DNA from 3 places in the Chengkuizengella sp. SCS-71B genome. Region 2 is predicted to be linked to each of the others. Evidence: riboswitches for the same ligand, from Rfam matches in the RefSeq annotation. Region 2 holds a riboswitch; each other region holds the start of a gene.

Region 1 (10,936 bases), 2.5 Mb from region 2:
CAAGCACTAGTGTGGTCGTATCTCCTACTCCACCCGTACTGTGTTTGTCCACTTTAATTCCATCTATTTCTGATAAATCAATCACATCGCCTGATTTAACCATGGCATCGGTTAAATATACTCTCTCGTTCTTTGTCATACCTTGAAAAAATATCGCCATACTGAATGCTGACATCTGGTATTCAGGAATTTCTTTAGAAGTATAACCTTCAATAATAAAATTAATTTCCTGTTTATTTAAATCGTGTCCATCCCGTTTCTTTGCAATTAAATCGACCATTCTCATGTCCTAACTCTCCTTCCCTATGTTTATCTATAAATTAGATGTTCAGCCCTCTCCTGCAAAAAATTATAACAGAATATGAAATTTTGTAAATATATAAATGAACATTTGTAAAGAGATGTATTTATTATTAAAAAATAAATAACAAAAATAGCCTTACAGCTATTCATCTGTAAGGTTATGGTTTATGATTAATGTTTATCAATCAGGAATTGAGCTGTAAATTGATCTGTAACTAGAACATTTGTAAAGCCGCCTTTGAGTGCTCCATAAATCCCTTCCACTTTTTGAGCCCCACCCGCAACTAATATAGAATATTCTTTCTTTTTTAATTCCTCCAGCTCAATACCTAGTGTTCTAGCGTTTAATTCTTTACTGCAAATCTCTCCATCCTTATCAAAAAACTTAGAACAAATATCCCCCACTGCTTTAGAATATATCATTTCCAGGTCTTCATCTGTGAAGTAACCGAGTTTAAATAATAAAGACTCAGACTTAATCGGTCCAATTGTATATAGTGCTATATTGGCTTGTTTACCTAGCTCTAATATTTTATTAATATGTCGATCTGCTTCCATTGCTTGTTTTACAACGATATGATCTACAATAGCTGGTAACGGCAAGTGGATAGGAGAAGTTTCAAGCGCCTTCCCAAAAAGATATAAAATTTCGTTTGCATAAGTGTTCGTTTCTGAGTGGCTGACACTGCCCTTTAATTGGACAACCTTTACATTTTTTAATGCTTTTTGCTTTAATTCAACAGCCACATGATGCATTGTAGTGCCCCATGTCACACCAACGATATCATCATCTTTAACGATTTCGTGCAAATAAGACGCCGTTTTTTCACCTAAATACGTTTTAATAATCCCATCTTCATATTGCGGAACGTGAGTCACAATTGCTTTTTTAAGATTGAACTTTTGTTCAATTTTTTGTGACAAACTTTCAACATTTTCCGTTGGGTCTTTTATTTTTATTTCAACAATACCTTCTTGTTTAGCTTGCTGGAGAAGCCTTGATACTGTAGGCCTAGAAATACCTAATTTCTTCGCAATATCGTTTTGATTATAATCAAATAAATAATATAATTTTGAAACTTCAATCATTTTTATTAGTTTTTCTTTATCCATCACATCACCCAATTTACTAACAAATTTCACTTTTTTTATTTTAACATAAAAATGAAATAAATTTCATTGCATGTTTTTACATTAAAATGAATAAACCCACAAGAACTTAAAGATACTACAACTACTTAGTTTTTATTATTATGAAACATTGAGGTAATGTATATGAATATTGCAATTTGGCCGCACGTTATATCAATGCCAATCTACTTTGGAATTCTAATGTTTATCATCTCTTTTTTTCGAAGACATTATAAACTGTCAGCGTATTTCTGGATTGCTATGTTGTTTACTTTTCCTCTTTGGATAGGTGGTGTAGAGGGATGGTTCAGATGGGCTAAAATCTTAAGTGTTTTAATACCTACCATTATCGTAGGTTTTTCTCGTATCGCTGTTTATGAAGACAAGAAGGGAAGAATATGGAATTTTCTAAAATCTGAGAATTTTCTATGGTTCTTCTACGCTATTTTATTTCTTAATATCCTAGAAGCCACTCTAAAAGATGCAACGATGGGAAATAATTTTAATGCTTTAACAGGATTACTTCTTTGTGTTACCATACCATTTGCCCCAAAATTTTGGAAAATTACTAAAGCAAAATATGGTGATCTAATAGCTTATACAACGGCTTCTTGGAACTTTCTTTATACGTCATGGAATGCCTGTTTTGTTTATGCAGAAAGTCCAGTTTATTTTGCAAGTTCACTAACCATTTTATTAGCAGCTGAAATATACCCTATTATAAAAAAACGTCCAGAATTGTACATCACAGCACGGATATATACATTAGCTGCCCATCTAGTTTTACGAGCTACTTTTGACGTATTCCCAATGACAATGGATGCATCTTCTTGGTTTAATTCAGATGTGTTACATACTTGGGGGCTAATTAACTTCATATTAATTGTCCCGTATGTATTCTGGCATATGTGGCAACTACACACCGGAAATTCAGAAAAAAGCTTTACTCGAAATAGAGGTATGAAAAATTAATTTTGTACTTACTCATACCTCACATCTGTAATCGGAAAATAGGGTAATTGTACACTCAAGAAATATGCAGCGGAAAGCATAACAATAAAATAAAGTAAAAATAAAATGTCTAACTTTGAGAAAGTAATTTTATAATAAAACGTACGGTTTTTTACTTGTGAAAAACGTTTTGCTTCCATGGCTACCGCAACTCGGTGTGCACGCCGAATGCTTTGAGATAACATAGGGATAGAATAAACACGAAGTTTTTCATAGAAACCTCTAAATCCACGTTTATGCTGCACGCCACGAACCTTCATGGCATAACGAATGGTTTGAAATTCCTCAAACATAATAGGAATAAGGCGTAAACCTGCCATAAAGCTGTATGCATATTTGGGTGGAAGTTTCATTTGCTGCATTAAAGAATAAAATAGATATACTGGACGAGTAGTTAAAGCAAAAGTAATACCCAGACTAGCAAATGTTAAAGCTCGGAGTCCAAGGTGAATACCTCTAAAAAAACTCTCTTCAGTAATATGAACGAGTCCCCATTTAAACCATGTTGTATCTCCCTTACCAAAAAAAACCATAGATGTAGCAGTAGAGATAAATATGAATAGGAAGGGAAGTAATATCAGCAATAATCGTTTAAAGGGATGACCAGAAAAGAATAAAAACAACAACAACGTCACAATCGTATAGTTCAACATGAAATTAATATTGTGAATAAACAACACAGATAGAAATAGCACAACCATGGTCATGAGTTTAAAGCTAGGATTTATTTTATGAAGCCAAGTTTCATTATACTTAAAATCAAGCTGCATTTTCTCCCCCCTTACTAATTAAGTGATAACTCTTTAATTTCTTCCTGAAAAAATACTTCTGGAGTGCCGTCATACACAAGTTTGCCCTCTTCAATCTTCCATACCCTCGTTGAAAAATACTGTACAACTTCCATACTATGTGTGACCATCAATACCGTTGTTCCCTGCTGACGCCAATGTTCAATTAACTCTAAAATAGTAAACGTGTTTTTTGCATCTTGACCAAATGTCGGTTCATCCAACAATACAATCTTTTGCTCTTTCACAATAGCTGCTGCTACACTTAACCTACGTTTTTGGCCCATGGATAATTGATAAGGGTGTTGATTTCTCTGTTCATGTAAGCGGAACTCATCTAATAAATCCGTTACTTTTTCCTCTATTATTTTTTCATCCAACTTATCTAAATGAAGAGAGTATGCGATTTCCTCGTGTACTGAGTTTGTTACAAATTGAAATTCTGGGTTTTGAAAAACGAACGTCATATGATCCGTTAATTTCTTTATGTTTTCAATTGATTGCCCTTCTATCATATATTTCCCTGTTGTTTTAATAAGTTGCATAAATGAATGGAGTAAAGTACTTTTCCCTGCCCCATTCTCTCCCACGATAGTAATCCATTCTCCTGGGAAAACATCCACATTCTCAATCTTTAATTTTACTGATTTTCCCCGAAGACCTTTAAATTGTGATACAGATATTAATTCATGGTCTTGATCAGGGACATCTGGTTTTTGTTTTTTCTCTCTTTTTATATAATCCTCCCAAACTCCTGGATACCAAATACCTTGGTCAATTAACTGCTGTTTATACGTATAAATAATGTCGTCTTTCAATCCATCAGCAATGATTTCACCTTGCTCATTAAATAAAATAATTCGTTCAATAAAATCTAATACATGATCAATTTTATGCTCTACTATAAATACAGTTTTATGACTAGCAACACTTTTAATGGTATCCCAGATTTGCTCCGTACCTTCAGGATCAAGCATTGCTGTTGGTTCATCTAGAAATAAAACTTCAGGTTGCAGTGCCATGACTGAAGCGATTGCTAACCGTTGTTTCATCCCTCCAGATAACGTTTGTACCGGAGTATGGAGATTGTCCAAATTAAGTCCTACCATGTCCACATATTTCCGTATTTCTTCAGGCATTTCATTTCGAGACACTTGTAAATTTTCTAATACAAAAGCAATTTCTTCATCCACATAGGGCATACAAAATTGAGTATCTGGATCTTGAAACACATATCCCCATGAATCAGGTATAGTAATATGATCTGCTTTTATCGGTACTTCAATAGAATTTGGAATGAGACCAGATAATACTTGTAAAAGTGTCGATTTTCCACACCCAGAAGGACCTAATATTAAGACTTTTTCACCTTCAAAAAAAGAAGAGGAGACATCTTTAAACAATAAAGATGAACTCCCTGCAAATTTTAATCGTAAGTTTTTAACACTAGCTATTTGTGACATTTAAGACACCTCTATTATTTATCTAGTGCATCATAATCTTCTTTTGATGCCGGACGGACTAAGTTTGTAACACCCGTTGCTTCCAAAGCTTTTACAAGATAATAGGCAAACACCCCAGCAATAGCAATGGATCCAATAACTCTTGCCACAATATATAATACTAAATTCCAAGCTACCAAATCATCAAGATACCCTTTATAATAATCAAATAATAAAGATGCAAATGCTGATCCAATTGCAGCAAGTGAAACAATTAAGATATCATAGCGTTTATAACGAACTGCTGCAAATACTAATTCCGCAAACAAACCTTGCAGTATACCATAAATTAATACTTCTAATCCCCATTCTGAACCTACAATAAATTCACCAGATGCAGCAGCAATTTCTGCAATTAAAGCTACCCCAGGTTTACGGATAATTAAAAATGCAACCGTTGCAGCTATAAACCACATTCCATAGATTAATTGATCAAAATGCAAACCGAACGGCTTTACCGCATAATAAACGGGTGTCCATAGTTTATAAACAATCCCAAATACGATAGCAATAACAATCGTAACCAATATATCTGTTAATTTTAATCCTTTATTATTCATTTCATGAACCTCCTATTTCTGTTATTCTACCCTAAAAATAACCATCATATTTTATTTTCAAAGTTAATACTTTGACGGTAAAGTTAATAAGTCTACTGGCCATGTTTCTTTTTGATATGCCATTTCCCAAAACATCAGCTCATATTGACTGCTTAATATAAAATGATCTTTCATTCGTTCACGATCTGACTCTGTCACTTTTTCAGCGATATTATCCACTAATTGAATGACTTCTTCAACTAACTCACGAAACCAGTCTCCACCATAGGTTGCAATCCATTCCTGATAAATCGGCTCTTTAGGTGCTGAACCTTTAAGCTTCTCACCAATTTCATAATACAACCAATAACATGGCAGCAAAGCAGCTATCGTATCTCCTATACGACCAGTATGAGCTGCACGGTACATATGTGATATATATGCATAAGCTGTTGGTGCTGGTTTGAAATTTTCTTTTTCTTGTTCAGTTATGCCTAACTGAACATAAAACGCTTTATGAAGTGATAACTCCGCTTCATTCGTTCCAATTGCATGGGATGCCATACGACTAACAGTATGTAAGTCATCGGCTTGTGCAGCAGCTATGGATTGAACTCTAGCAAAATGACTTAAATAATATGAGTCTTGTAAGACATAATAACGAAAACGATCCAATGATAATGTTCCGTCAGCAATCCCTTTAACAAATGGATGATCAAAACTCGCCTGCCAAATGGCATCTGCTTCTTTTCTTATCTGTTCAGTAAATTTCATCTCTTTCTCCACCTTTCTATAAGATCCCAAAAAGTGAAAAAGTGCTTTTCAGCATAATTCGAATACTTCTCGGGCTACCGAATCCTTCATAATTTTTGTTGAAACAGGTATAAAAAAACCACTCTAACAGTAGAGTGGGATTAAGACAAATTTGCACCTAAGTATTGCAAATCATCCATCCACTTCCCTACGCTAGTATTAACTAGATCAGGTACAAGGGTTAGAGCTAATGCCCCTCTCAGCAAATATCATTTGCACCCCTAGTGGTTTCGGTTTTAAATTCAAATACAACATTACTATAGTTTTTTTATTTTAACAAGGAAAAAGATTTCCAGCTTATATAATTGTATTCAAAGAAATCTGTGGGAAAGTTCACTTATAAGTTTTACATTTTAAATCAATTCTCCATGTATAACTTCCTATATTCATTAATCCTATTCATCAATTCTTCATATACATGGTCGTCCATTTTTTTCAATTCCCATAAAGTCTTATAATAATCAGACGCTGAATTTAACACCCCTTTCAATAAGAGTTTTTTTGGTGCACATCCTTGATATAATATTTTAGTGGTAGGCTCTTCATAAACTTTATTACTTTCCATATGCACGATCAACCTTCTTTTTTATTTGTTCTGTCATAAATTTCTCATAACCTTTAACATCAAGCTTTCTAAATTCTGTTACATATTCATTCCAAACATGATCAAATTCACCTGGGTTAGAAAGCACAAGCTTAGGGAAATATTTCCTCTGAAGTTCATCCGATCTTGTATCAAAAATTTGCACTGGTGAACCTTGTTCCACCTGAACACTCCATGCTGGGAACCAAGGTCTCTCATCTGTTAGTGAGAACAACTCTGCAAAGGTTCTCACACCATATTGCTTGAGTAAATTTAAATCACCTTCTGTATATCCTAATTGCACGACTTCCGCCTGAGACCCAGGAGCAACCGAATTTCCATCTGCTAAAGAAGAACCTGTTCCGTAACGAGGCCAAAAGTATTCAAAATATTTAAGACCAAATGATTCCCTAAATTCTTCTGTTTCTTGATCGATTTGTTCCTTGGTTTTATAAAATCTTCCATTCTCATCGATTTCAAATGTTTCGCCTTCAATACCCCAGTTGGACAAAATTTGATTTTCATCTGTTAAAAGGTTATCGAAATACTGAATGATCTTAGCAGGGTCTTCCGCACTGACAGTAATGGCTATTCCACGATTATCTACGAAACCTGGAGAGTCACCGTATTGGTCTTTAATATCCTCGTCAAATACTATAGGCATAGGCATATAAAGGAGATCATCATTACCAAATTCCTCTAAAAGTTGAAGTGCTGGTCTTACCTGCCAACCATAATCAAAAAATCCTAATATTTTTCCAGATGATATTTTCGCTAGGTACTGATCATAGTTGTCAACGAATGAAGATTTATCATACAGCCCTTTGGCATTCATTTCATTTAATTTTTGAAGCCAACGCTTAGTAGAATCTTCCTTATCTGCATAAACTGTGGCTTCATACGTTTCCATGTCAACCATTACCCCACCATCATTTGGAAATCCAGCCAAATGATTTGCTGGGTTTATTAAAACAAAAAACCTCCAATCATGAGTTAAACTAATAAATCCCGTTACATCTTCATCTTTATGTTTCGCTACATATTCTTCAATTAATTGAAAATACTGATCTAATGTTTTAATTTTAGGATAGCCAAATTCCTTTAGAACACGACGTTGTATCCAGAACGCACTTTGATCAACATTAGGACTTGGAACACGCTCACCCACTATAGCATCAAAGGGTAAGAAATAAATATTTCCATCTTCCTGCTTCATTAGCTCGTAATAGGATCCATAAACTCTTTGTATGTTCGGTCCATGCTCATCTATTAAATCATTTAAAGGAATAAAGGTCCCTGCATCTAAAAATTTATCAATGGCACTATCTGGTATCACAACATCAGGAAATTCGTTAGCCGCAATCATTGTACCAACTTTTGTATTGATGTCTCCAACCAAAAATTCCATTTCAAAGTTAACACCAGTTTGATCCTCTAGTACTTTCCCTATCATCGTTTCATTGGTGTTCAAATCTCTAAATCCAGCCCCTGCATTAAATAATGTAAAAGTCACATTCTCTACTGAAGTTTCTTTACCATCTTGATTGTTTGATGTTGCTTTATTTACTTGTTCATTACTACTACTTTCTGAGCATGCAGCTACGAAAACCATAAACAACATCAGGATCAAAAACAAATAAGGCACTTTCACCTTCATAATACCTAGTCCCCTTTCGTTCATAATGTTTACAACCTCATTGTAAAAACATTAAAAAGTATATGTAGTAATTCAATAATGTTCATTTAAGTTTTCATTTCTTTTTCAATGGGCAATCGAATTTGAATTGTTGTTCCATTTCCTTCTTCACTATCAATGAGCATTTCAAATTGTTCTTCGTAATATAACTTTAGTCGATAGATCACATTCTGAATACCTACCCGATCCCCCATGTCCTTTTTGGAATGCATATATTGATTTAATTGAGAAAGCTTTTCTTCTTTCATACCCACCCCATTATCTTGTAAATAGTACACTAATACATTCTCTTCGATAGAGATTTTTAAATCGATCCTACCCCCATGTTTAAGCGGCTCTATTCCATGAATACTAGCATTTTCTATGAACGTTAGATAAGTCATTTTGGGAATTGTACAATCATAAGCGGCACTATCTATTTGAATATGATAATCTAGTTTTTGTTCGAATCTATATTTCTGTATTTCTAAAAAACAATAAATTAATTCTAATTCTTGTTTTACTGTCACCTTATCCATCTTCCACACTAACGATGTTCTTAACATCTTGGCCATGCTCTGAATAATATTGGCTGTTTCGTTCTCGCCTTTCATCAGACTTCGCATACGAATCGTTTCCAATGCATTAAATAAAAAGTGTGGATTAATTTGACTATGAAGCGCATTTAATTGCGCTTGTCTTTGCTGTAGTTCTAAATTTTTCTTTTGAATGTCAGCTTTATACACATCATCAATTAAACTTTTTATAGTTAATGTCATTCGGTTAAATTGAATTGAGAGTTGACCAATTTCATCACGTGCTTTAATATCAGGAATGATTTCAAAGTTCTGTGTTGTCACTTTATTGATATGTTTTAAAATTAACATGAGTCTAACCGTAAAAGATCTAGTAATCCATACAATAACTAGTGTTGGTAAAATAATAATCAAACAAGCTAATAAAATGACAAAATTAGAAGATTCTTTCACTTCCTGAAACACTTCTATATCTGGAATCTCTGCAATGACATTCCATTGTCCAAGAAGAATATCATCTGAAAAATCCTTTTCTATGACGATCGTTCCTTTAGGCAAATCAATTTGATCATATATAATTTCTGTATTTCGCCATTCCATATTTGAATTGGTTGTATATTCAACGCTCCTCTTACTCTTCTCTATTAAATACAAATCGCCATCTACATTTAAATTTGAGAATATTTGCTCAATAGCTTTTGGACGCAAATCAATTTTTAGTACTTTCTCAACATGATTTTGATCCCTATAATAATCCATTCTACGAACAATGCTGAAGATGTCTTTTTCTCCAAAGGATGATTCAGTTCGAATTAGAATCGGGGTAGAATAATTACTTTTCTTTATTCTTTTATACCACTCTGTTTTCTCCACTTCAGGAGAAATAAATTCCACACCTCCTGAATAAAGCAGTGTTGGATTGTCTACATAAATTGTAATTTCCTTCACTAATGTATAAATTGGGGTGTAACTGCTGTTTAATACTCTGCGTAAATAGGAATTATACGCTTCAACATATTCCGCTTCATTGTTCGTATAAGAATACGATAAAGTTTTATTAATCCAAAAATCCGTATAAAATAATGAAGATAGCGATATCGCATGTTCTACTTCTATCTGAAATTCACTTTTCATTTGTTCTATGTTTTTATTAATATCTTTCATTCTTAAATTCTCTACATGATTTGTTGTTACAATATAAAAAATGATATTAGTGAGTAAGATAGGGGTAAACACCGATACGAAAAAAATGATTAACATTTTATTTCTTAAACGAATATGATCTAAGCCTAGATTCATACTTGCGGTCCCCTCTTTATAAAAATAAATCGTTTTTACTTTATTAGATTACTTCGATATTCTGACGGTGTGATATGCTCAAGCTTTTCAAATTGAGTAACGAAATAATCAGGATTATTAAAACCGATTTTTTCAGCAATTTCATAGATTCTATAATCGGTTTGACGTAACAACTTTTTTGCTTCTCTAATTCTCAACTCTAATAAATACTCATTAAAATATATTCCATATGTTTTTTTGAAGAGTTGCCCAAGGTAGACTGGATTCATATAAAATCGTTCTGCAATCTTCTTTAATTTTAGATTCTCATGATAATTCTGCTCTACGTATTGTTTAACTTTTTCAATCTGTCCTCTTACATTCCCTCTTCTCAATTGATGAATTACAGCTCTACACTCCATAACAAAATCACTAAATAAACGATGAAGTTCATTTAATGTAAGAGGATTGTCATTCCAACTATTAATAGGTTCAATCGTTTGAATTTCCTTTGCATCTCCACTCATATTATGTATTATTTCTAACAAACCATGGACACACTGTTGTATAGACGCTTTCACTGCCTCCACTGCATAAAATTTCATACGAAAATCCTCAAAAATTTGATTTATAATGACTCTGAGATCAATTTCATGTTTCTCTTCAACCTTCATTAACAATGATTGATATAACGGTAGATCTAGCAAAGTATACTTTAATGAATGTTTTACATCGTTAAATGTGACGATTTGCGTTTCATCATTTAAATATTTATAT
Region 2 (10,936 bases):
GAATTGGAGATCTCAGTCAAATTCTTGATTTTTTATATTTGATTATTGTACCTGTTGTTTGGTATGGATATACTATAGGAAAAAGAATATGTGGCATTAGAATTGTAAAAATGAATGGTGAAAATGTTGGAATAGGCACAATGTTACTTCGTCATTTAGTTGGAGGCATAGTTTACGCTATTACTTTCGGAATTGCAATTATTGTAAGCATTATCATGGTTGTTGTGAGAGAAGATAAACGTTCGGTACATGATTTCATTGCAGGAACTTACGTTACTTATAATGAACCATAAGAAAATGAATTTAGTTATTCAAAAAATCAAAAAAATTGCCCCTAAAAAAACCTGATGGAAATCCATCAGGTTCATTTTTTGCTCAGAGACTCTATTAACTATATATTTTTTTACCTTTATCAGAAAATTCCTGTGCTTTTTCCTTTAATCCTTCTGTAATTGCCTTTTCATCCGTTAGTCCTTTTTCCTTGGCATATTCACGAATATCCTGAGTAATTCTCATACTGCAAAACTTCGGACCACACATTGAGCAGAAATGAGCTGTTTTTGCTCCTTCTGCTGGAAGTGTTTCATCGTGAAATGAAAGAGCTCTTTCTGGATCAAGAGAAAGATTAAATTGATCACGCCAACGGAATTCAAAGCGGGCTTTTGACAATGCATCATCTCGAATTTGTGCACCGGGATGCCCTTTTGCAAGATCTGCAGCGTGAGCCGCAATTTTATACGTAATTACTCCTTCACGAACATCATCTTTATTCGGTAAACCTAAATGCTCTTTTGGTGTAACATAACACAACATAGCCGTACCATACCACCCTATCATGGCTGCTCCAATCGCTGAAGTAATATGATCGTATCCAGGCGCTATATCCGTTGTTAATGGACCCAAAGTATAAAATGGTGCTTCATGACATATATCAAGCTGTTTATCCATATTTTCCTTTATTTTATGCATCGGCACGTGACCAGGTCCTTCAATCATAACCTGAACGTCATGTTTCCATGCTATTTTAGTTAGTTCACCTAATGTTTCCAGCTCTGCAAACTGAGCTTCATCATTAGCGTCTGCGATGGAACCTGGTCTCAAACCATCTCCTAATGAAATTGAAATATCATAAGTTCTAAGAATTTCACAAATTTCTTCAAAATGAGTGTATAGAAAACTTTCTTCATGATGAGCTAAACACCATGCAGCCATAATAGAACCGCCACGAGATACGATACCTGTTACTCTGTTAGCGGTCATAGGTACATATCTTAATAATACGCCCGCATGTATCGTGAAATAGTCAACACCTTGTTCCGCCTGCTCAATTAAGGTATCTCTATATACTTCCCATGTTAAGTCTTGAGCTTCGCCGTTTACTTTTTCCAATGCTTGATAAATTGGGACTGTACCAATTGGAACAGGAGAATTACGAATAATCCATTCACGTGTTGTATGTATGTCTTTTCCTGTAGATAAATCCATGATATTATCTGCACCCCAGCGAGTTGCCCAAGTCATTTTTTCTACTTCTTCTTCAATAGATGAAGTGACAGCTGAGTTTCCGATATTTGCATTAATTTTCACATGAAAATTACGTCCAATAATCATGGGTTCACTTTCAGGATGATTAATATTTGAAGGAATAATTGCCCTACCGTTTGCCACTTCGTCACGGACAAATTCAGGAGAAACATTTTCACGGATCGCAATAAACTCCATTTCTGGTGTAATCAGCCCTTTTTTAGCATAATGCATTTGAGTAACATTTTTACCTGTTTTTGCTCGTAGTGGTTTACGTTTCAACCCAGGAAATACATCCACGTTTTTAACGGATTCTTCATTTAGATAACCATTGTCTTCAGGTTTTATATTTCTCCCTTCGTACTCCTCTACATCATTTCTTTCTTTAATCCAATTCCCTCTAAGTGATGGCAGACCTTTTCGAATATCCGTTTCATAAGCTGAATCGGTATAAGGTCCACTAGTATCATAAACTCTCACTGGTTCATTTACTTCTTCACCATAATCTGATGTAGTTGAACTCAATGCAATTTCTCGCATCGGCACTTTAATATCCTCTCTAGATCCAGTAACATATACTTTTTTGCTCCCTGGAAACGAGGAGACAGAAATTTGATTCGTTTGATTTGACATAAGAAACCTCCTAATAGAAATGTATAAAAACATGAAAAAATTGCTTTATGCATGGGGGCAGAAGGTGATCAATTCTATTTGTTGAATTTGTGAAATAGATTTTTAGAAATTTCGCCATAAGTAGGTTCTGTCATTTTGGAAAAGCAGTGGAAATAAAAGATATCGTGGAATCATTCTTTTGTGGTCATTAAGAAAAGTTGAACGTACATTTTCTTGAGTATACAATTTTGCATGATTTTATTCTTTGTTATCCAATAAAAAAATAACTACTTAAGGAAATAAGCAGTCATGAATGGAACATTCAAGAATAGACATCTTTCCTACGCTGGCATTACCCAGATCAGGTTCAACAGTCGACAGCAGAACAGCCATCCTCTCAGCCTGGTCTTCCAAGCTCCCTGCATTTATTAACTTAATATAAATTTACCATGAACTGATTCACTTTACAATAAGTTTCCAATATTCCTTTCATTAGAGATATTAGGTATAAATCTAGTTTTATATTAAAAATGGGTGTTTGTTATAAAAAAACAGACGTTTTCATCATTTCGAATCCCATATTACAAGAATAAAATATTACATCATATAAGAAAGGAGTAAAAACATGAGTAAATGTTGTAAAAACTTTGATCCCAACTATTTATTGTGGAATGAAGTTCCATATGCAGGTGAAGATAGTCCACCTACAAATCCTGAAGACCCTCTATCTGGTTCATGGCCTATGTATTATTACAGACGATGCGGGCAGAAATTTCAGATTAAACAAACTGGAGAACATGTCTATTTCACGATCAAACATCCTAATTTTATAGATTGGGGTGGAGCGCAATTAGATGCTGTATATGAAGCTGCTAACAACTTAGATGAATTCAAAAAACAAGTAGCAACTTACTGGGGAACAGGTGTAGCTACGAAACAATGGCTGCCTGTATTGGATATATTAGTAGATACGTATGGAGTAACCGCTCCTCATGCCGCACGAATAGAAGCTGCAGTATTAGCAGCTGCTAACGATGCATTTGTGATCAGTTGGTATTACAAATTTTTGTGGTTAGTGGCCAGACCTGATCAGTATGATCAAACTTTTGCTACTCTATTATGCACCCCTCGTCATCCAACCTATCCGTCTGGACATGCAGCTGTGGCAGGTTCTGTTACTACTATGCTTAAATACTTTTTCCCAGGGGAAGCTGCTAGGTTAGATGAATTAGGTGAAGAATGTGCTTTATCTCGTTTGTATGCACTTGTCCATTTCCCAGTCGATAATGATGAAGGTTTAAAATTAGGTAGACAAGTTGCAGAACATATCACTTCAATTTTATTTAGTGAAACGGATTCATCAGGGAAACCAGTTGATATTCCTTATACAGGAAATAAACATGCAGATTTGCCTCCACCACCTTATGAACAAGTTATACCGTTTGACTTTCCAGATAACTGCACTTCGCTCACTCTTCCACCAGATGACTGTTAAAAAATATAAAGATCATGGACACCCATCCATGATCTCTTTAATATAGAATTATTTTTCTAGCCACCAAAAGTCTCAAAGAAACCTATAAGAACAGGTCCCAATATGACGATAAATAAACATGGGAATATAAAAAACACAAGAGGGAACAACATTTTAATCGGAGCTTTCATTGCCTGCTCCTCAGCACGTTGTTTTCTTTGTTGACGAACTTCCTCGGATAAAACTCTCATTACCTTTACCATACCAACCCCTAATTTCTCAGCTTGTAAAATGTTACTTACAAATGTTTTTACTTCTTTTACTGATAATCTTTCTTTAATGCCTAACATAGCTTCACGCCTTGTTTTACCTAAACGTATTTCCTCTAAACAATGTTCTAATTCACTTGACAAAACGCCTTTCTTTTTAGAAACTAATTTGCTCAGTGCTGCATCAAACCCTAATCCAGCTTCCAAACTTACCGTTAATAAATCTAATACATCTGGGAGTTCACGCAGAGCCTTCTTGTTACGTTTATTTATTTTACTTTTTAAAAATAAATGAGGAATGATTAGGCTACTCACAAAAGAAAAAAATATTGAAACTATCATTATAGGAGTAGGAAAATCCAATAAAGTTAAATATATACCTGAAATAGTTGGAAACAAAATAATACATCCGACTTGAAGTAACCGGAAATCAACCGGGTTCATTTCAAAAGGTCTACCAGCTTGCATTAATTTCAATTCAATTTTAGCTACTTTTTTCTCCTTCATATTACGTTTGAACATTTTTTTCACTTTGAGTAGTAATGATTCTACCCATTTTTTCAAGAAAAATTGGGGTTTATCATTTTCCTTAATGATTACATTTGTGTCAACCAACTTTTTCTGTTCACCTTTAATGAAAGAGATTCTTTTCTTTATTTTATCTTTACGTTCTCTACGTAGCAAAAAAACGCTATATATGATTAAGGTGATTGTGAAAAAAAATGAAATATAAACCATAACATCACACCTCAATTGTAGTTATCTTCTTAATTATTAAAAACCCTACCGTACCAGATATGACTCCTGCAATAACAAGTCCAATCCCAATAGGATGGTTAAATAGATTAGAGAAATATTCAGGCTCTATCAAAAATAAAACTAAACCTACACCAATAGGTAGGCCTCCTAAAACCCATCCAGATAATCTTCCTTGGGCAGTTAACGTTGTGATCTGACCTTGAATTTTCGTTCTGTCTCGAATCGTTTGTTCAATCGTTTCCAAAATAACAGATAAATTTCCTCCAATTTGCCTTTGAATTAAAATAGACTGGATCATTAAATCTAAATCTTCACTGGGCATTCTTTCTTTTAATTGATACAGCGATTCTTCCAGTGAACTTCCGTATTGCATTTGTTTAATCATTAGTTCTATTTCCTCTTTCATAGGTGATTCAGATTCTTCTACTACAGATTGTAATGATTGCAGCAAACTAAAACCCGCTCGAAGTGAGCTAATTAAGGTAGTAATCATATCAGATAAACTATCGTTAAACATATTTATTCGTTTTTTATGTTTGATTTTAACCCAAAAATTTGCAGCAATGTGAAGGAGGCAGAATCCCAATATGACCATAAACCATATATTAAAAACCATATATAAAATCAATCCCGATAAAATGGAAAGAATAAATCTAAAAATAATAAACTCTTCAGCACTTAATGAGATTCCTGCACTAATTAATCTTTGTTCAAGATTTAGATTATTTTTCCTCTTTTTCAACCTTTCCAGTACATGTTTTTGAAATAATTTCATCCTTACTAAAAGATTGAAGGTTCGCTTGTCCAAAGCTTTCTCATCATTCACATTTAAAAAAAACTTCATTCTTTTTTCCATTTTTTTATCTGAATTAAAAAAAATCTGCAGCAAACTAAAAAATAAAAATATACATGACATCATAAACAAAACTACGATCAAAAATTTCAATTGTTAGAACCCCCTCTTTTATCAATATTCATTTTCTACAAAAACAGTTGGAGGAATATAAATTCCGGAGGTTTCTAATCTTTCATAAAATTTAGGGCGTATTCCTGTCGGTTTAAGTTCTCCTATGATTTTCCCTTCTTCATTAATCCCATATTGTTCAAATACAAATATATCCTGTAAAACAATCACATCACCTTCCAAACCTTGCACTTCAGTGATATGTGTTATTCTTCTCGTCCCGTCTTTCATTCTTGATTGATGAATAATCACATCAATCGCCCCAGCAATTTGCTCTCTTATCGCTTTCACAGGCAGATCAATTCCAACCATTAACACCATCGTTTCCAAACGAGAAATCATATCCCTAGGACTATTGGAGTGACCTGTAGCTAAAGAGCCGTCATGACCTGTATTCATCGCTTGCAGCATATCCAGTGCTTCTCCTGAGCGCACCTCTCCAATAATAATTCGTTCAGGTCTCATTCTTAATGCATTTTTCACAAGATCACGGATACTGATTTCACCTTTTCCTTCTAAATTAGAAGGCCTAGACTCAAGGGATACAACATGCTCTTGCCAAAGCTGCAATTCTGCAGCGTCTTCTATTGTAATGATTCTTTCATCACTAGGAATACAAGAAGATAAAACATTTAGCGTTGTTGTTTTACCTGAACCCGTTCCTCCACTAACAAAAACATTTAACTTCGCTTTTACACATGCATCTATAAAAACTGCCATATCATCAGTTAGAGTGCCGAACTTAATCAAATCTTCCATCTTATAAGGGTCCTTTGAGAATTTCCTGATCGTTAAAGTTGGCCCTTTCAAAGCAAGAGGCGGTATGATCGCATTTACCCTTGAACCATCTGGTAATCTAGCATCTACCATTGGACTGCTTTCATCTATTCTTCTTCCAATTGGGGCTACGATTTTTTCTATGATGCTCATAATGTGTTCATCATCTCGAAATTGAACCTCTGTTTTTATGATTTTTCCAGCCTTTTCAACATATATTTGTTCAGGCCCATTGACCATGACCTCTGTAATCGTTGGATCTAATAGCAATGGATTTATGGGACCATAACCAGTTAAATCATTGATTAGTTCATCCACTACTATTTTACGATTAATAACCCCTCTAAATTTTTCATTCTCTTTCATAATTTCGACAGCCATGCTATCAATTTGCGGAATGATTTTCTTCACGTCATCATTCTTCACTCGATCCATGATTTTTTTATGTAATAGTTTCTTTAAATCCTGCTGCAAAACTGTTTTAGGGTCTTTTTCCTTTTTTGCATCTACGTTATTGTCAGTTTTACGATAGGAAGATAAAATATCTATTTTGGCCGATGTTATTGCTCCATTAGAATCAGATTGATTTTTAGATTTTTCATCTTTTTTTGCTTGAATTTTATTTAATAAACTCATATGTTTCACTCCTGTCTAAAATATGGATCTGACAGCTTTTCCTTTTTGAAAAATGGACTGTAAAATTGAATTTGAATTTGTTTTTGTTTCCGTTGCTGAGTCACCCCTGTTAGCTAACAATTGTTCTGCTATTTTAAAATAAGATTTTCCTAAATCTGTCTTTCCATGATTTGAGACAAAAGGAACACCTACATTTAAAGATTGCAAAACAAGCTGAGGTTGATTAGGGATATGGAATATGTTATCTGTTTCGAGAATATCTGGAACGTCTGCTGCTTTGATCACATTATCAACAGAGGATTTATTTATCACAACACGAACCTTCTCTTTTTGTCCTAATATATCAAACGTTTCTAACATCATTTTTGTATTTTTCATCACGATCATATCTAAGGTAGACAATAAAAATATCTCATCTGACTTTTCAATAAAAAAGAGACTTAAATCTTGTAGCCCAGCTTCAGTATCTACAATCAAATAATCAAATTGATTCATAAGCAATTTATGAACTTTTTCTAATACAGTAGTTGTAATTAACTCTGCATACTCTGGTCGTTCAGGAGCTGCTAATATTTTCACACCACTGCTGTGATTCACCAAAAAATTAGCTAGTGTATCTTCATCCATTTGATCTAACTCTTCAACAATATCCTTAATTGAAAAAGTAGGTCTTAAATCTAGTGATAAACAAATATCGCCAAATTGGAAATTGCCATCTATGTTGCAAACTCGCATATTATTTTTTGCCAGAGCAACAGCTAGATTTACAGACATTACAGTCCTGCCTATACCTCCATTTGCACTACAGATGGTAATCATTTCACCTTTTCTATTCTTGTTTGCCCTCGCCTCTCTTGCCTCTTTCAGTTGTTTTAATTCATTCTTCATCTTTATTCACATCCTCTTCATCAATTCGACTATGAAGGATGAGCTGAATCTCACCACTATTCGCAGCGTTGACAAGTTTTAAAGCATTCTCTGGTGATAGTTCTAAAGTACTTGAGGTATATTCTACAAATTCCGTATCGGTGGTAGATTCGATCATTCTTCTTCCTACAGCTAAAACACGAACCTCTTTTAGTAAAATTTCTGAACTTACTTCTGGATTGTCTATACGCTCTCCTGTTTCTGGATTGCTTATAACCTCTATATTTTCACTCGTCAATATGACATCAACAATATCTTCTGGTTCAATTAGGTTAGAGACAGAAGTAACAAAATTGACACCAATAGATACTGCACGGAATCCTTCTGTAATTTTTCTTGATATGAATAACGATTCCTCTGCTTCGCTCCCTATATGATGAGGCAAGATAACCTGTCCACTCACAAAATCAGCAAGTGCTATCTTTCCAACTACTTCTTGAGTATTTCTTATCGCTTGTGGGTGTGCACCACCTTCGGGTACTTTTTTGAGCTCTATTAGGTCATTCGTTATCACTTGATTTTCTGGAATTAACTGCTTGGAAGAAACAACTTCTACAAACTTTGTACTTTCTTCGGTACTGGTATTCATATCATTTATATATTTGTAAAATAGTAGAGTTGTCACCAAACCCATAACTACTGCTAATATTAATGTTATCTTCGACCTCATTACATTCACCTTTTCGTAGAATTATTCTGCCAATCTTATTTTATAAACAATTTCACTAACCTCTTCATTTCCTTCCTTTTCAGTTCCTTCATTTTTACTTATTTCATTTCCATCTCCTTCTTCACCATTGCCAACATCTTCAGGCGGAATAAAATACCCAATTATTTTAAAATTAAGTTTGAAGTTGTTAAAATCCCAAGACTTAAAATCATGACCATTAAGTTTCAAGACATTCGTGATTTTAAAATAATCATATCCTAGAATTTCTCCGCTTCCACTTATTTTAGGAATATATATAATCTCTCCTATTTTTGCTTTAAGTATTTTAGCTACTTCTCCTTTATGATAAATTTTAACCCCTAAATTATTAATCTCATTTTTATCAACACCATTCTCAAGGTCATTAACAGAACCTTCACCTGTTAAATCTAGTGTTCTGAAATATAGTTCATTTTGATTACAACTTTGTAAATAAGAAAATATAGTATATTCTGTATTATAATCTGTATCCACAGGACCAGGTGGGTCGTTAGGGTCATCAACTCCTAAAGGAGTAACATATTTTACCTCTTTAATAAGTTCTGCTTTAGCACGAACTGGAACTTCTATATTTTCAAATCCAAATATTTTTGAAAAGGTCAGAGGAACTTCTTCACTTAATTCAACTATTACATTATTTTCCATATTAATCTCGGTTTTTGCTAACTTATCTTGTTGACCATGTTCATCTAAAATTTTATTTACAACTTCGCTTACATTTGCTTGATCATTCATTAATTCTTGAGCTCCAGATAACACCGCAGCATTGGCTGTTTTTTTCAAGTCCGCTTTTACAACATAAACTTTTCCAAAATCAACAACTAATCCAACAAATGCGATTAAAACTGCCATTGAAATTGACATCATAACCATTGAGCTTCCTTTTTGCTCATTTATAAATTGTTTAAGTTTCTTCAATTTATTCACCTCATTTAATTACAATTTTAGTTATATATTTGCATTAAACTAAGAAGTAAAATTATTCTATTAACCTTATACCATAAGCACCATAGTCAACATCTTCATCATCGTTAATAGAACCCGTGCCTGTATGTTTAATAAACATGCCAGTTATAGAAGTATCTTGATCATCCTCTTGATTCATGATATAAAAATAGGCAAATCCAACAACCTCTATTTCTTTTAATTGATTACCTGGAGCACTAAGCGGACGATATACAGGTACTAATATAATTCTAGAACAATCCCTAGGGATCTCTCTTCCAGATTCAAAATCATGCTCACAACCGTTGATTCTTTCTTGAATTGGACGAATCGTTGGTTGCGCCATATTCCCTGTTTTTGTTTCTATTATGTCCCCAATCTTAATCACGCCATTATAACCATGTCTTAAATTATTTTCATAATTACTTGCCCCATGCCTCCCTAAATCTAAAGCACCAAAAAAACCGCTTCCAAAATTATTTTCGTCTCCATTTCCGTTTCCACCACTTTGACCGTTTGGTCCAACTTTTAAAGTGTAAGTTTCAAAATAATTTAATCCTACACTCTCATCAATGCCTAATGGAGCAACTCCTGTTGCACTTCCAATTGATTTAATTTCTGCTTTTGCACGAACTGGAACATCTATATTTGTAAGTCCAAATATTTTTAAAAAGAAAAGTGGAACTTTTTCACTTAATAGGACTGTAACATCCTGATGTATATTAATCTCAGTAGCTTCTAAATTATTTTGTTGACCATGTTTATCTAAAATAATTCCTACAACTTCCTCCACTTTTGTTTCATCATTTATCAATTCTTGAGCTCCAGATAGTGCTGCTGCATTAGCTGTTTTTTGCAAATCAGTTTTGATGACATATATTTTTCCAAAATCAACAACTAATCCGGTAAATCCTAGTAAAAGTACTATTGAAATTGACACAAATACTAGAGAACTTCCTTTTTGATCATGCATGAATTGTTTAAGTTTTATCATTAATTTCACCTCACTCTACTCTAATTGTAGAGTTAGTAGATATTTGCATTGAATCAGGAAAAAATATATCCATTAACGGTGTTGCAGCTTCAAATGGAGAGGTAAGTGTAACTGTTACATAATCACCTGAGTCCCTAATAGAATCATCAGGTACTATAGTTACTTGAAGACTTTCAGGGTCTTTGATTTGAATATAACCTTTTGCAAATGTTTCAATTTCTGTGTCCGAGTTTCCTAATCCTGCTTTCCTAACTGCCTCCTGTGTTGTTAAATGCTGGTTCATGTAATTGAACCCAAGCCTTCCAAAATCAATAATTCCACATAACATTAACAATAATATAGGCAA
Region 3 (10,936 bases), 840 kb from region 2:
GGAATTGTTTACGGAATTGTAGAGACATATGGCCTTGAGTTAAAAGAAAAGAGTAGCTTTAGGGATGTGAGTAAACGGCACTGGAGTTACTCAGAAATTCAAGAAGTAGCTGATTTAGGGATTATGAACGGCTATACCGATGGAACATTTAAACCTTCCCAAACGCTGACTCGAGCGGAGTTGGCAGTCACTGCGTACAGAATTATTCACTATGTCAAAAACGATTTAAAATAGAATACAACCCTTTGTGTTTTGAGGAGTGGGCTTCCCATTCGGGAAATTCTGTAACCGTAATGGTGACTATGAGCCTTTTGTTGTTATCACACCCACTCTAACCTCTCTCTATCCCACGAACAAAAAAATCACTTTTAAGAATACCAGACTTAGAATGGATGGTTGCTACTTTTGATAGTTTCATTTTCTGTCTCCTTCATGTTTTTCAGATCCTATCTATCCGTTATTCACCCTTTTTATCAAAAACTAAACCCTCGTCTATACGTTTTTTCTATCTGCGCATAAGATGATTAAAGGAATAGAAATCCATAATACATGTCTCAAAATAAATAGACAATAAAAAAAGGAAAGGAAATGAAAATATGAATACACTTATCGTTCCAACTGAGTTCCCTACGATTCAAGAAGCGGTTAACTCGGCCAATCCAGGTGATACCATCGAGGTTCTTGTATCAGGTGGACCCTACGCTGGCACAACTGTCTCAACGAATGACCTTTTCCTCAAAGGTATAGGTAATCCTGTTGTAGAAGGTTCTAATAATGGTTTTTTTCTTAACGGCGTTTCAGGTGTCACGATTAAGGGTTTTACTATCCAAAATAGTGTTCATGGCATAAATTTATCGTCTAGTAACAACAACACGATTGAAAAAAATACCGTTCAAAATAATAGTGTTAGTGGTATAAGTTTATTGAATAGTGCCAACAACATGATTGAAAATAATATATCTCAAGAAAATAGTGTCGATGGTATAAATTTATCGTCTAGTAACAACAATATACTTGAAAAAAATACCGTTCAAAATAATAGTGTTCAGGGTATATGGTTATCGTCTAGTAACAACAACACAATTGAGAAAAATACCTTTCAAAATAATAGTATTCATGGTATAACTTTAGCGTCTAGTAACGACAATAGGATTGAGAAAAATACTGTTCAAAATAATAGTGTTAGTGGAGTCACTTTAGCTTCTAGTAACAACAACACGATTGAAAAAAATATCATTGAAAATAATGATCTTAATGGTATAACTTTAATGACTAGTAACGACAACTGGATTGAAAAAAATACCGTTCAGAATAATGATCTTAATGGTATAAATTTATTGATTGGCAACAACAACACGATTGAAGAAAATACCATTCAAAATAATGGTTCTGATGGGATAGGGTTAGAACGTTCAGACAACAATACACTTGAAAGAAATACCGTTCAGAATAATGTTTTTGACGGGATAGAATTAGAACGTTCAGACAACAATAGGCTTGAAAAAAATACCGTTCAGAATAATGTTTTTGACGGAATAGAATTAGAAGGTTCAGACAACAATGCACTTGAAAAAAATACCGTTCAGAATAATGTTTTTGACGGGATAGAATTAGAAGGTTCATTCAACAATACGCTTGAAAGAAATACCGTTCAAAATAATAGTGTTGATGGTATAGAATTATTAGGTTCATTCAACAATACGCTTGAAAAAAATACTGTTCAAAATAATGGGTTTGACGGGATAGAGGTAGAAGTCTCTCGCGACAATACGCTTGAAAAAAATACCGTTCAAAATAATGGTTCTGACGGAATAGAGTTAGAAGTCTCCCACGACAATACGCTTGAAAAAAATACCGTTCTAAATAATGGGTTTGACGGGATAGAGTTAGAAATTTCTCACGACAATGTACTTGAAAGAAATACCGTTCTAAATAATGGTTCTGATGGTATAGAATTAGAAGGTTCTGACAATAACACGCTTGAAAGAAACACGGTTTCAAACAATAAGGTTAACGGCATTGACGTAACATCAACTAGTGAACAAAATATCGTGATTAAAAATACTGCCCTCGATAATGATGATATAGATCTTGTCGTTGATCCAAATACGAACACCGTTGCAAACAATGTATGTAATACAAGCGATCCCGCTGGACAGTGTGAGAGTGGCTGTTAACGACTTCTCAATTGAATGATAGAGCTCATTATTAGATACTTAACAGCCGATTCTTAACCAAAGGGAACCGGCTGTTTTTTTGTCTAAATTGTGTTTAAATATTTCCACTATTTTTAAGTGAGTATTGCTTGATTGGACTTGGATTAGAAAATTCATAGTAAAAAACATTGATTTTACGTAAGCGTTCCTGCTCATTTTTCTCACGAATCCACTCTTCTTTAGCGGTTCGTTTCCTACGTACAGGAGGATTGCATTTCATATAATTGACATCCATCTCTTCAGCTAAAATCATATTATATTCGCGTTGTTGTCGTAAATGAAACTGCCAACTACTCATTATTGGGTACTCCTCACGTTGTACCTTATAAGGGTTAACATCAGATAATTCCTCATATAGAATTAAATCAGCCAATTGTTGTAGAAGATGAGGGCTTGAGGACTGAGATTTGCTAATTTCTAGATGGTTCTTCTCTATGATGGCCTCAATACATCGTATCCGCTCTTCTCTCAATTGAACTTCATAACATATTTGATTGAATGTAAAGCTCTTTCCTTCTTTAATACACTCTTTAAGCATGCCCACCTTCTTGTCCAATTCATCCGTAGTTGCTTTCAATGATATCGCCCTCCCATCCATGTTCACATGAATTATGATCTGAACATATCTTGATCACTATCTCGCTATATTTCCAATCCTTATATACTTGAGCGATCTTTGAAAGTGCAACTTGAAGATGAGAGCTTACTTGCTTTTGTGATATTCCAAGAATTTCACTTGCTTGTTGTTGAGGAAATTGTCTGTATCCATACACTAATATGAACGTTTGAGCTTGTCTTTTTGTTAGATTTGCTAGTTCAATCGCAGTGTTTAAATCTAGTAAAATGTCGCTTGCTTTTGTATCTCCTTTATACCGTCGATTAGAAATAATGAATCGATCTTTTAATAATTTTCTGACACCTTTAATATCATCTAGCGCATAACTGACTCTAAAATGTTTGTTATGATTCTTTTCTTCTATCTCTTTCATTGATTGTATTGTCATTTTTCTCATTTTCCCTCCCATGTTATTGCAATATTTTGGTATATATACCGAACACTGATCATTACGATATGCATTGCTATCAATAACTAAAAAAGCAGCGATGCATAAAGAGGGCTGTTTGTGCCGAGTATACATTTTTTAACAGAGGCAACACCAGTGGGAATGAGTCATTTAATAAAAATAGGAACATTTGTTCTTATTATAATTGCTTTATTTTATTTAGTCAACCATAAAATTGAAATATATGGTAAAGAATATCTTTGCTATTAAATTCAAATCATGAGCTATTTCTTTTTTTTACTTCATAATAATCTAAATACCAATCTACAAAATGACTGATTCCTTCTTCAATTGTAGTTTTTGGTTTGTAGTCTACATCCTTAATTAACATACCTACGTCTGCATAGTTTCAGATTTGTTGATAAGTGAAATTTTCATGAGTCCTATGAATCCAGCGCAGTCTGTAACCAATACTTGCTTTTGTTTGGTCAATGGAATGAAAAAAATAGAACATATATTTGTTGTTAACAGTTTGTGGATAAATTGTGGATAAGTTTGTAGTTTTCCACAGGTTCAGCTTACCACCTTTTGTTTTTATTAAAAGAAACTAAAAAAACATCATAAATCTCTTTCTGTGTTCATATAGTTAACTAATCAAATTGAAATAGTACAAGCTTATTGAAATTATTAGGAGGGTTTTATTATGGAAATGGAATTAATGGTTCTCTTTTTTACTATAGTAGGGGTGTTTATTATTTATTCTCTAAATCATTTAAAGACTTTGGATGAGAACGATGGAAGTTACACCGTTAATGAATTCTATAAACCCTTTGATATACAAAAGGAATACGAACGAGTGAAAAATGAACAAGCTCCGATTACAGCACCAGTGGTTCGCATTAAACCTGCTTTGAGTTCAACTGCACCAAGACAGGAATGGACAAAAAAAGAATTCATCACACCTCACAAGGAAAAAGCAGCTATTAACTTCAAAAATCATAAGACTCAAATACCAGAGAAATTATCGCAGGAAGCTGCCGTTTTAGAACATTTAAATTCCTTATCGAATGAGGATTTTCAAGAAGTGATCCTTGCTTTATGTGAAAAGGTTTTAAATATAAAAAGTTCCTTTAAAGAATGCATGTCACCTCTAAAAACATCCTTCTTATTTTCTGGTGTTATGAATATCAATGGTTTAATCCCATTGCAAATGGACTATATTGCAGAGGTTAGAAAATCAGAAGCATCAACACCTGTTGAAATGAAACACATTAATCGAATTTTAACCAAATTAAATAGAGGTCAAATGGGTCTATATATTACTACATCTTATTTTACAGTTTCTGCACAAAAAGAAATAAAAAACAGTTGCTCCTCTTTAAAGCTTATATCTGGTTTAGATCTAGTAAAATGTTTAAAGGAGCATCAATTGATTGAAGGAAACAAAATAAAATCCTCATGGCTAGATGAAATTTGCAATAAGAATAATGAAAAGTTGAGCGCATGAATAAAAAAACCTTTAACTCCTCACTATAAGGAGTGAAAGTACTAAAAAAAGTATTGGAGGTTTTTCCATGCCAAGTGAAAACACGAGTAAACAAAGGCAAAATCCAATCTCCCAAGCCCAAAACTCAGCGCAAAGAGCAGAAAATGCTGTTGAACAAGCACAGACACATCCTAACCAAACTACATTCCAACAAGCGGAGCATGCCATCAACAGAGCAGAACATGCACTCGATCAAGCTAAAGGTAGTGAAAATCAAGAGCCAGCAGATAGAATAGAGGAACGATTAAATCAACAAATTAAAAACCTGAAAGAAGTTGAAAATCAAACTCATTATGGAAGGTAATTTTTAAAAAAATTATTTAAAGCTGGATAGAATGAAGACGAGACTAATGAGAACAGCATCTATCTCATTAGTCTTTATTTTTATCAGAAAAGAACATAACTTGTCATATTATGAAGTATTAGTTACGGTTTTTCTCTCAGCAGGTTCACCATTTGTTGAATTTCTATGCTTTGACTTTGCTGTATCGTCATCTTGGTCATTGCCTTGTTGTTTTTGTTTGGCTCTATTGTTTGTATTTCTAGACAAATGAACTCACTTCCCTTATTAAAATTATACTACATGTGTATCTTTTGATATTTGTTAAAATGTTATGCATACATGCTTATCTCTTAGTAACAAAAACAATAATTTTGTCGATTGGTGTTTCAAATTAAATAAATTCAAGCTATAATTATAAATATTGGTTATTTCTTCCTTGATTTATGAAACGTGAAAGGAGGGGTGATGATATTTGCAGCTGAAAACAAAACTATCCATTATTTTTTCTACAACTGTTATTTTGATTCTGTTGTTAAATAATACGTTTAATTATTTCTCTACTCGAGAGATTTTACGTGAAGAAAAAGAGCATGAGATGGTATTGTTGGCTAATCGGTTAGCTACTTTTCTTGAATTTTCAGAAAACGCTTTCTATATTAATGTACCGGATTATTTGCTAAAGATGAATTATGCAAACAATAAAAGTATATTAGAAATTTCTGGATTTGCTCCGAATACAAATAAAGAAGTGCCTGTATTCGCTCAAAACAATCAATCTCAATCCATTAATGATTTTATACAATTAGAAAAGTATGATTATCATGCAGATACAGATGTGGATTTCATTACACAAGCACTAGATACAGGTCTAACTATGAGTTATATTTCAACTTTACAAGAGCAAAAAGTAATGAAAATATTCACCCCAATAGAGATGGATAAACCGTATGTTATTGGCATTGTATTTGATTATAGTGATATACAGAAAGTTTTAAATAACCAATTGTGTTTTACCCTCTTGATTTTAATGTCAGCCATTGGAATTATTATCTTCGTTAGTTATATTTTAGCTGGATTTATCGTAGACCCCCTGCAGAAAATTCTACTAAATTTAAATGACATTAATAACGGGAAGTATGGAGTTCAAGTAGAAGTAAATCGAAAAGATGAACTTGGTTTATTGAGTGAAAGAGTGAATCTATTATCTTTGAATTTAAAAAAGTTTCAGCAATCGGAAGAAATGTTAGTTAAATCGGAAAAGTTATCTGTTGTAGGTCAGTTAGCTGCTGGAGTGGCTCATGAAATTCGAAATCCTCTTACTTCCTTAATTGGATTTTTAAACTTAATTAAACATGGTAAGGAAATGAACAAGGAAGTTTTAGAGGTTATGACTTCAGAACTTCACAGGATCGAATTGATTTTAAGTGAGTTGTTAGTACTGGCTAAACCGCAAGAGATAACATATAAACATAAAAACATACATAACATATTTAAGGATGTACTGACGTTAATTGAAATACAAGCCACACAAAATAATGTGAAACTGCAATTGGACATAGAAGAAAAAGTTCCATTTATTGATTGTGATGAAAACCAATTGAAACAAGTGTTCATTAATTTATTAAAAAATGCGATTGAAGCCATGCCATCTGGAGGAAATATCATTATTGTAGTTAACATGAACGAAGATAACAAAGTATTGATTAGCATTCAGGATGATGGGTGTGGGATGAATGAGGAAGAAGTGTGTAAGTTAGGCGAACCTTTCTTTACTAATAAGGAAGAAGGAACAGGTTTAGGGTTTATGTTAAGTGAAAAGATGATACATAACCATAAAGGAACTATTCATATTCATAGTATTAAAAATGTAGGTACTAGTGTGGATATAATTTTACCTTTAACACAAGATTCGAATACATAATCGTCAAGAATCGTTCATTGCTTCGTTGTAAGCATTCATGTTAAGATATTGAAAGATACACTAGGGGAGCCGATCGGCTGAGATAGAATAATTATTCTGGACCCTTTGTACCTGATCTGGGTTATTCCAGCGTAGGGAAGTGAAGATGAGATGTCATATTTTAAACTAAAACATCAATCCACTCTTTACGTACGAAGGAGTGGTTTTTTTATGTCTCAACGTGAACTGCATGTGATTTCGAATGGGAAAGCTTCATTACAACGTTTTGCTGATATTGCGGGGCAGATACATCCCTATGTAACAGCTTTCCATATTCGAGAAAAGCAAAAAAGCGCAAAAGAGCTTATGTTAGGTATATCATTTTTAAAAGACAAAGGTGTCCCGCTTTCAAAAATCGTGATTAATGACCGAGTGGATGTAGCCGTAATAAGTCGTGTATCAGGGGTTCACCTAGCTTGTCATAGCCTGGATGCTGAATTAGTAAAACAAACCTTTCCGAATCTTAGAGTAGGATGTTCTGTACATTCTTTAGAAGAGGCATTGTCTATAGAGGAAAAATATGTGGATTATGTCTTTTACGGTCATGTATATGAGACTGCTTCAAAACCAGGATTGCCCGGAAGAGGTTTGAATGAACTAGATACCCTTATACAAAAGCTAGAAATTCCTGTTATAGCAATAGGCGGAATAAAACCTTCTAACATTCAAGAGGTTATGACTACAGGGGCTTCAGGTATTGCAGTCATGTCAGGGTTGTTGGAAGCGGAAGATCCTCTTAAGGAAGCAATAACATATCGACAACTACTAAAGTGATTCGAATGGAGAGGAAAAACATGGTGAATCATTACGATGCAATTGTGGTAGGGGGAGGAGTCATTGGGAGCTCTGTTGCCTACAGCTTAGCAAAACGAGGTTTGAATGTCATCATTTTAGAAAAAGAAAGACTAGCGTCACAAGCATCACAAGCCGCAGCAGGTATGTTAGCTGCACAAGCTGAAATGACAGAAGCAGGACCTTTATTTGAACTCTCTAGAAAAAGCAGAAATATGTTCCCAAGTTTAGCTGATGAGCTCAAGGAGCAGAGTGGAATTGATATAATATTAACAAATAAAGGCATGTTTAAGATCGCAGTAACAGAGCAGCAAGTGAACGAGTACAAGCAAATGATTTCTTTTCAACGAGAAGCTGGGGAACAGGTAGAATGGTACACTGGAGATGAATTGCGTGATAAGGAGCCAGCTTTATCTAAATTAGTGTTAGGTGGTTTATATCTTCCAAACGATGGTCATGTGTCAGCACCAGAGTTATCTCTTGCATTTGCAAAATCAGCTGCAAAGCTTGGAGTAACGATACAAGAATATACCGAAGTATTTTCCTTTATATTAGAAAATGGTAGAGTCAAAGGTGTGAAAACAGAACAAGGAGAACTACAGAGTGAAAATGTGATTGTAACTACTGGAGCATGGAGCCGGCGATTGTTGCGAGAAACTGGAATTGAATCTTCTGATTATCCAGTAAAAGGGGAATGTTTTTCTGTCATATTTCAAAAACCTATACTTGAATCGACAATCTTTTCACATGGTTGTTACCTTGTCCCCAAAGAAGGTGGCAGACTCATTGTTGGTGCGACCATGAAGGAAAATACATTTGATCGAAAGGTTACGGTTGATGGCATTGCTAGTTTATTAGATAAAGCAAAAAGATTATTGCCAAACATCGTACACGCGGAATGGGAGAAAACATGGGCAGGGATTCGACCTCAAACAGCAGATAGTATACCTTACTTAGGTGAACACCCAGAATGGCAAGGACTATTTATAGCGACAGGTCATTATCGTAATGGTATTCTCCTTAGTCCTATCACTGGAGAAATTATCGCGGACCTAGTCGAAAAGAAACCATACAATGATGTGGATTTAACTCCGTTTTGTGTTCATCGTCCTTTATTATAATTAGACTACAGAGGTTAGCTTCATTTTTTGGGTAAATTAAAGAGGTGATATATTTGAAACTTCATATTAATGGAGAAAATGTTGAAGTGCCAGGCTCAATTCATTCCGTTACCGAGTTGTTAGCATATTTTCAACTGCAAGATAAAGTTGTGATTGTAGAATTAAATCAAGATATTTTGGAAAAAGAAAACCATGCACAAACTAATATTTCAAATGGTGATCGTATTGAAATTGTACATTTTGTAGGAGGCGGTTAATTTGTTAAACATAGGACCTTATTCATTCCATTCTAGACTAATGTTAGGAACAGGGAAATATCCTGATTTTGATATTCAAAAACAAGCGGTAGACGTATCTGAAACTGAAATTTTAACGTTTTCTGTAAGAAGAATGAACATCTTTGAACCAAGTCAGCCCAATTTTTTAGAGAGAATTGAAGTAGAGAAATTCAAGCTTCTACCGAACACAGCAGGTGCATCCACTGCGGAAGAGGCTGTACGTATTGCAAAACTTGCTAAAGCGTCTGGTTTATGTGACATGATTAAAGTAGAAGTGATTGGTGATCCTAAAACATTATTACCTGATCCAGTGGAAACGCTAAAAGCAACAGAAGAGTTATTAGCTGAAGGTTTTATTGTTTTACCTTATACATCTGATGATGTGTTACTTGCAAAAAGATTACAAGACTTGGGAGTACATGCCATAATGCCAGGTGCATCACCGATTGGTTCAGGTCAAGGGATCATTAACCCATTGAATTTAAGTTTCATTATTGAGCAAGCAACAGTTCCAGTTATTGTAGATGCAGGGATTGGGACACCATCGGATGCAGCGATTGCGATGGAAATGGGAGCAGATGGGGTTCTATTAAACACAGCAGTATCTGGGTCAAAAGATCCAGTGAAGATGGCACAGGCAATGAAGTTAGGCATTGAAGCAGGCCGTTTAGGGTTCGAAGCGGGACGTATCCCGAAAAAACGATATGCAACAGCCAGTAGTCCAACGGAAGGGTTGAGTACCGTTTGAGTGATCGATATTCAAGACAAACCTTATTTACTCCCATTGGAGAAAAGGGACAGGAACTGATATCTCAAAAACATGTGTTGTTAATCGGAGCGGGTGCTTTAGGTACAGGTAATGCCGAAGCTTTAGTGAGAGCAGGTATTGGTAAACTTACCATTGTTGACCGTGATTACGTGGAGTGGAGCAACTTACAAAGACAGCAGTTATACCGCGAAGCGGATGCAACAAACCGAATGCCAAAAGCTATCGCTGCGGAAAAACGACTGAAAGAAATAAACTCCGAGGTGAACATCGTTGCTCATGTAATGGATGTGACAACAGAGGAAATCGAACAACTTGTAGAAGGTGTTGACCTCATCTTAGATGCTACAGATAATTTTGATACCCGTTTATTAGTGAACGATATTTCTCAAAAACACCAAATTCCTTGGATTTATGGAGCTTGTGTAGGCAGTTATGGCTTGTCCTATACAATATTTCCCGGGAAAACGCCTTGTCTGAATTGTTTGTTAGAGACAGTGCCCCTTGGTGGAGCAACCTGTGATACGGTAGGGGTCATTAGTCCTGCGGTTCAAATGGTAGTGGCTTATCAGGTGACAGAAGCGTTAAAAGTTTTAGTTGAGGATGAGGAAGCTTTAAGGAACAAACTTGTATCGTTTGATCTTTGGAAAAACCAGCATACAGCGATTAATGTAAACAAAGCGAAAAAGGACTCTTGTAAATCGTGTGGATCAGATCCGACTTATCCATACTTGTCTGCTGGAAGTCATACAAAAACAGCTGTTTTATGTGGTAGAAATACCGTGCAAATTCGTCCTCCAGAACCGAAAAAACTCAATTTAGATCAGTTAGCCGAAACGTTGAAAAAGCAAGGTGGGGAGATAGATTTAAATCCTTTTCTTTTAAACTTTAAGATAGGTGAACATCGAATGGTGATATTCCAGGATGGGCGTGTGCTTGTGCATGGGACGAAGGATATTACTGAGGCTAA

Evidence for each region. A riboswitch is a leader RNA that binds a small molecule or an ion and turns the genes downstream of it on or off. The one in region 2 is predicted to bind thiamine pyrophosphate.
Region 1: it holds a riboswitch for thiamine pyrophosphate, as region 2 does, so the genes downstream of both, tenA (thiaminase II) here and thiC (phosphomethylpyrimidine synthase ThiC) in region 2, are expected to answer to the same signal.
Region 3: it holds a riboswitch for thiamine pyrophosphate, as region 2 does, so the genes downstream of both, tenI (thiazole tautomerase TenI) here and thiC (phosphomethylpyrimidine synthase ThiC) in region 2, are expected to answer to the same signal.

What each region holds. Positions count from the first base shown of each region.
Region 1 covers NZ_JAZHSH010000001.1:3,684,974-3,695,909, forward strand. Annotated here, with positions in the region: gene VQL36_RS18080 (pyrimidine-nucleoside phosphorylase) at 1-286, opposite strand, end outside; gene VQL36_RS18085 (sugar-binding transcriptional regulator) at 475-1,416, opposite strand; gene VQL36_RS18090 (hypothetical protein) at 1,579-2,406, shown strand; gene VQL36_RS18095 (energy-coupling factor transporter transmembrane component T) at 2,415-3,215, opposite strand; gene VQL36_RS18100 (ABC transporter ATP-binding protein) at 3,230-4,696, opposite strand; gene VQL36_RS18105 (ECF transporter S component) at 4,711-5,295, opposite strand; gene tenA (thiaminase II) at 5,359-6,048, opposite strand; TPP riboswitch at 6,216-6,320, opposite strand; gene VQL36_RS18115 (ABC transporter substrate-binding protein) at 6,642-8,351, opposite strand; gene VQL36_RS18120 (sensor histidine kinase) at 8,414-10,180, opposite strand; gene VQL36_RS18125 (response regulator transcription factor) at 10,216-10,936, opposite strand, start outside.
Region 2 covers NZ_JAZHSH010000001.1:1,150,209-1,161,144, reverse strand. Annotated here, with positions in the region: gene VQL36_RS05840 (RDD family protein) at 1-293, shown strand, start outside; gene thiC (phosphomethylpyrimidine synthase ThiC) at 388-2,157, opposite strand; TPP riboswitch at 2,457-2,568, opposite strand; gene VQL36_RS05830 (vanadium-dependent haloperoxidase) at 2,762-3,631, shown strand; gene VQL36_RS05825 (type II secretion system F family protein) at 3,688-4,563, opposite strand; gene VQL36_RS05820 (type II secretion system F family protein) at 4,622-5,584, opposite strand; gene VQL36_RS05815 (CpaF family protein) at 5,606-7,015, opposite strand; gene VQL36_RS05810 (AAA family ATPase) at 7,031-7,903, opposite strand; gene cpaB (Flp pilus assembly protein CpaB) at 7,893-8,612, opposite strand; gene VQL36_RS05800 (Tad domain-containing protein) at 8,634-9,569, opposite strand; gene VQL36_RS05795 (Tad domain-containing protein) at 9,631-10,590, opposite strand; gene VQL36_RS05790 (TadE/TadG family type IV pilus assembly protein) at 10,601-10,936, opposite strand, start outside.
Region 3 covers NZ_JAZHSH010000001.1:310,137-321,072, forward strand. Annotated here, with positions in the region: gene VQL36_RS01500 (N-acetylmuramoyl-L-alanine amidase) at 1-234, shown strand, start outside; gene VQL36_RS01505 (nitrous oxide reductase family maturation protein NosD) at 597-2,177, shown strand; gene VQL36_RS01510 (hypothetical protein) at 2,272-2,793, opposite strand; gene VQL36_RS01515 (RNA polymerase sigma factor) at 2,774-3,220, opposite strand; gene VQL36_RS01520 (hypothetical protein) at 3,924-4,727, shown strand; gene VQL36_RS01525 (hypothetical protein) at 4,795-5,070, shown strand; gene VQL36_RS01530 (hypothetical protein) at 5,179-5,316, opposite strand; gene VQL36_RS01535 (ATP-binding protein) at 5,522-6,970, shown strand; TPP riboswitch at 7,023-7,125, shown strand; gene tenI (thiazole tautomerase TenI) at 7,181-7,783, shown strand; gene thiO (glycine oxidase ThiO) at 7,804-8,922, shown strand; gene thiS (sulfur carrier protein ThiS) at 8,976-9,179, shown strand; gene VQL36_RS01555 (thiazole synthase) at 9,181-9,948, shown strand; gene VQL36_RS01560 (thiazole biosynthesis adenylyltransferase ThiF) at 9,945-10,936, shown strand, end outside.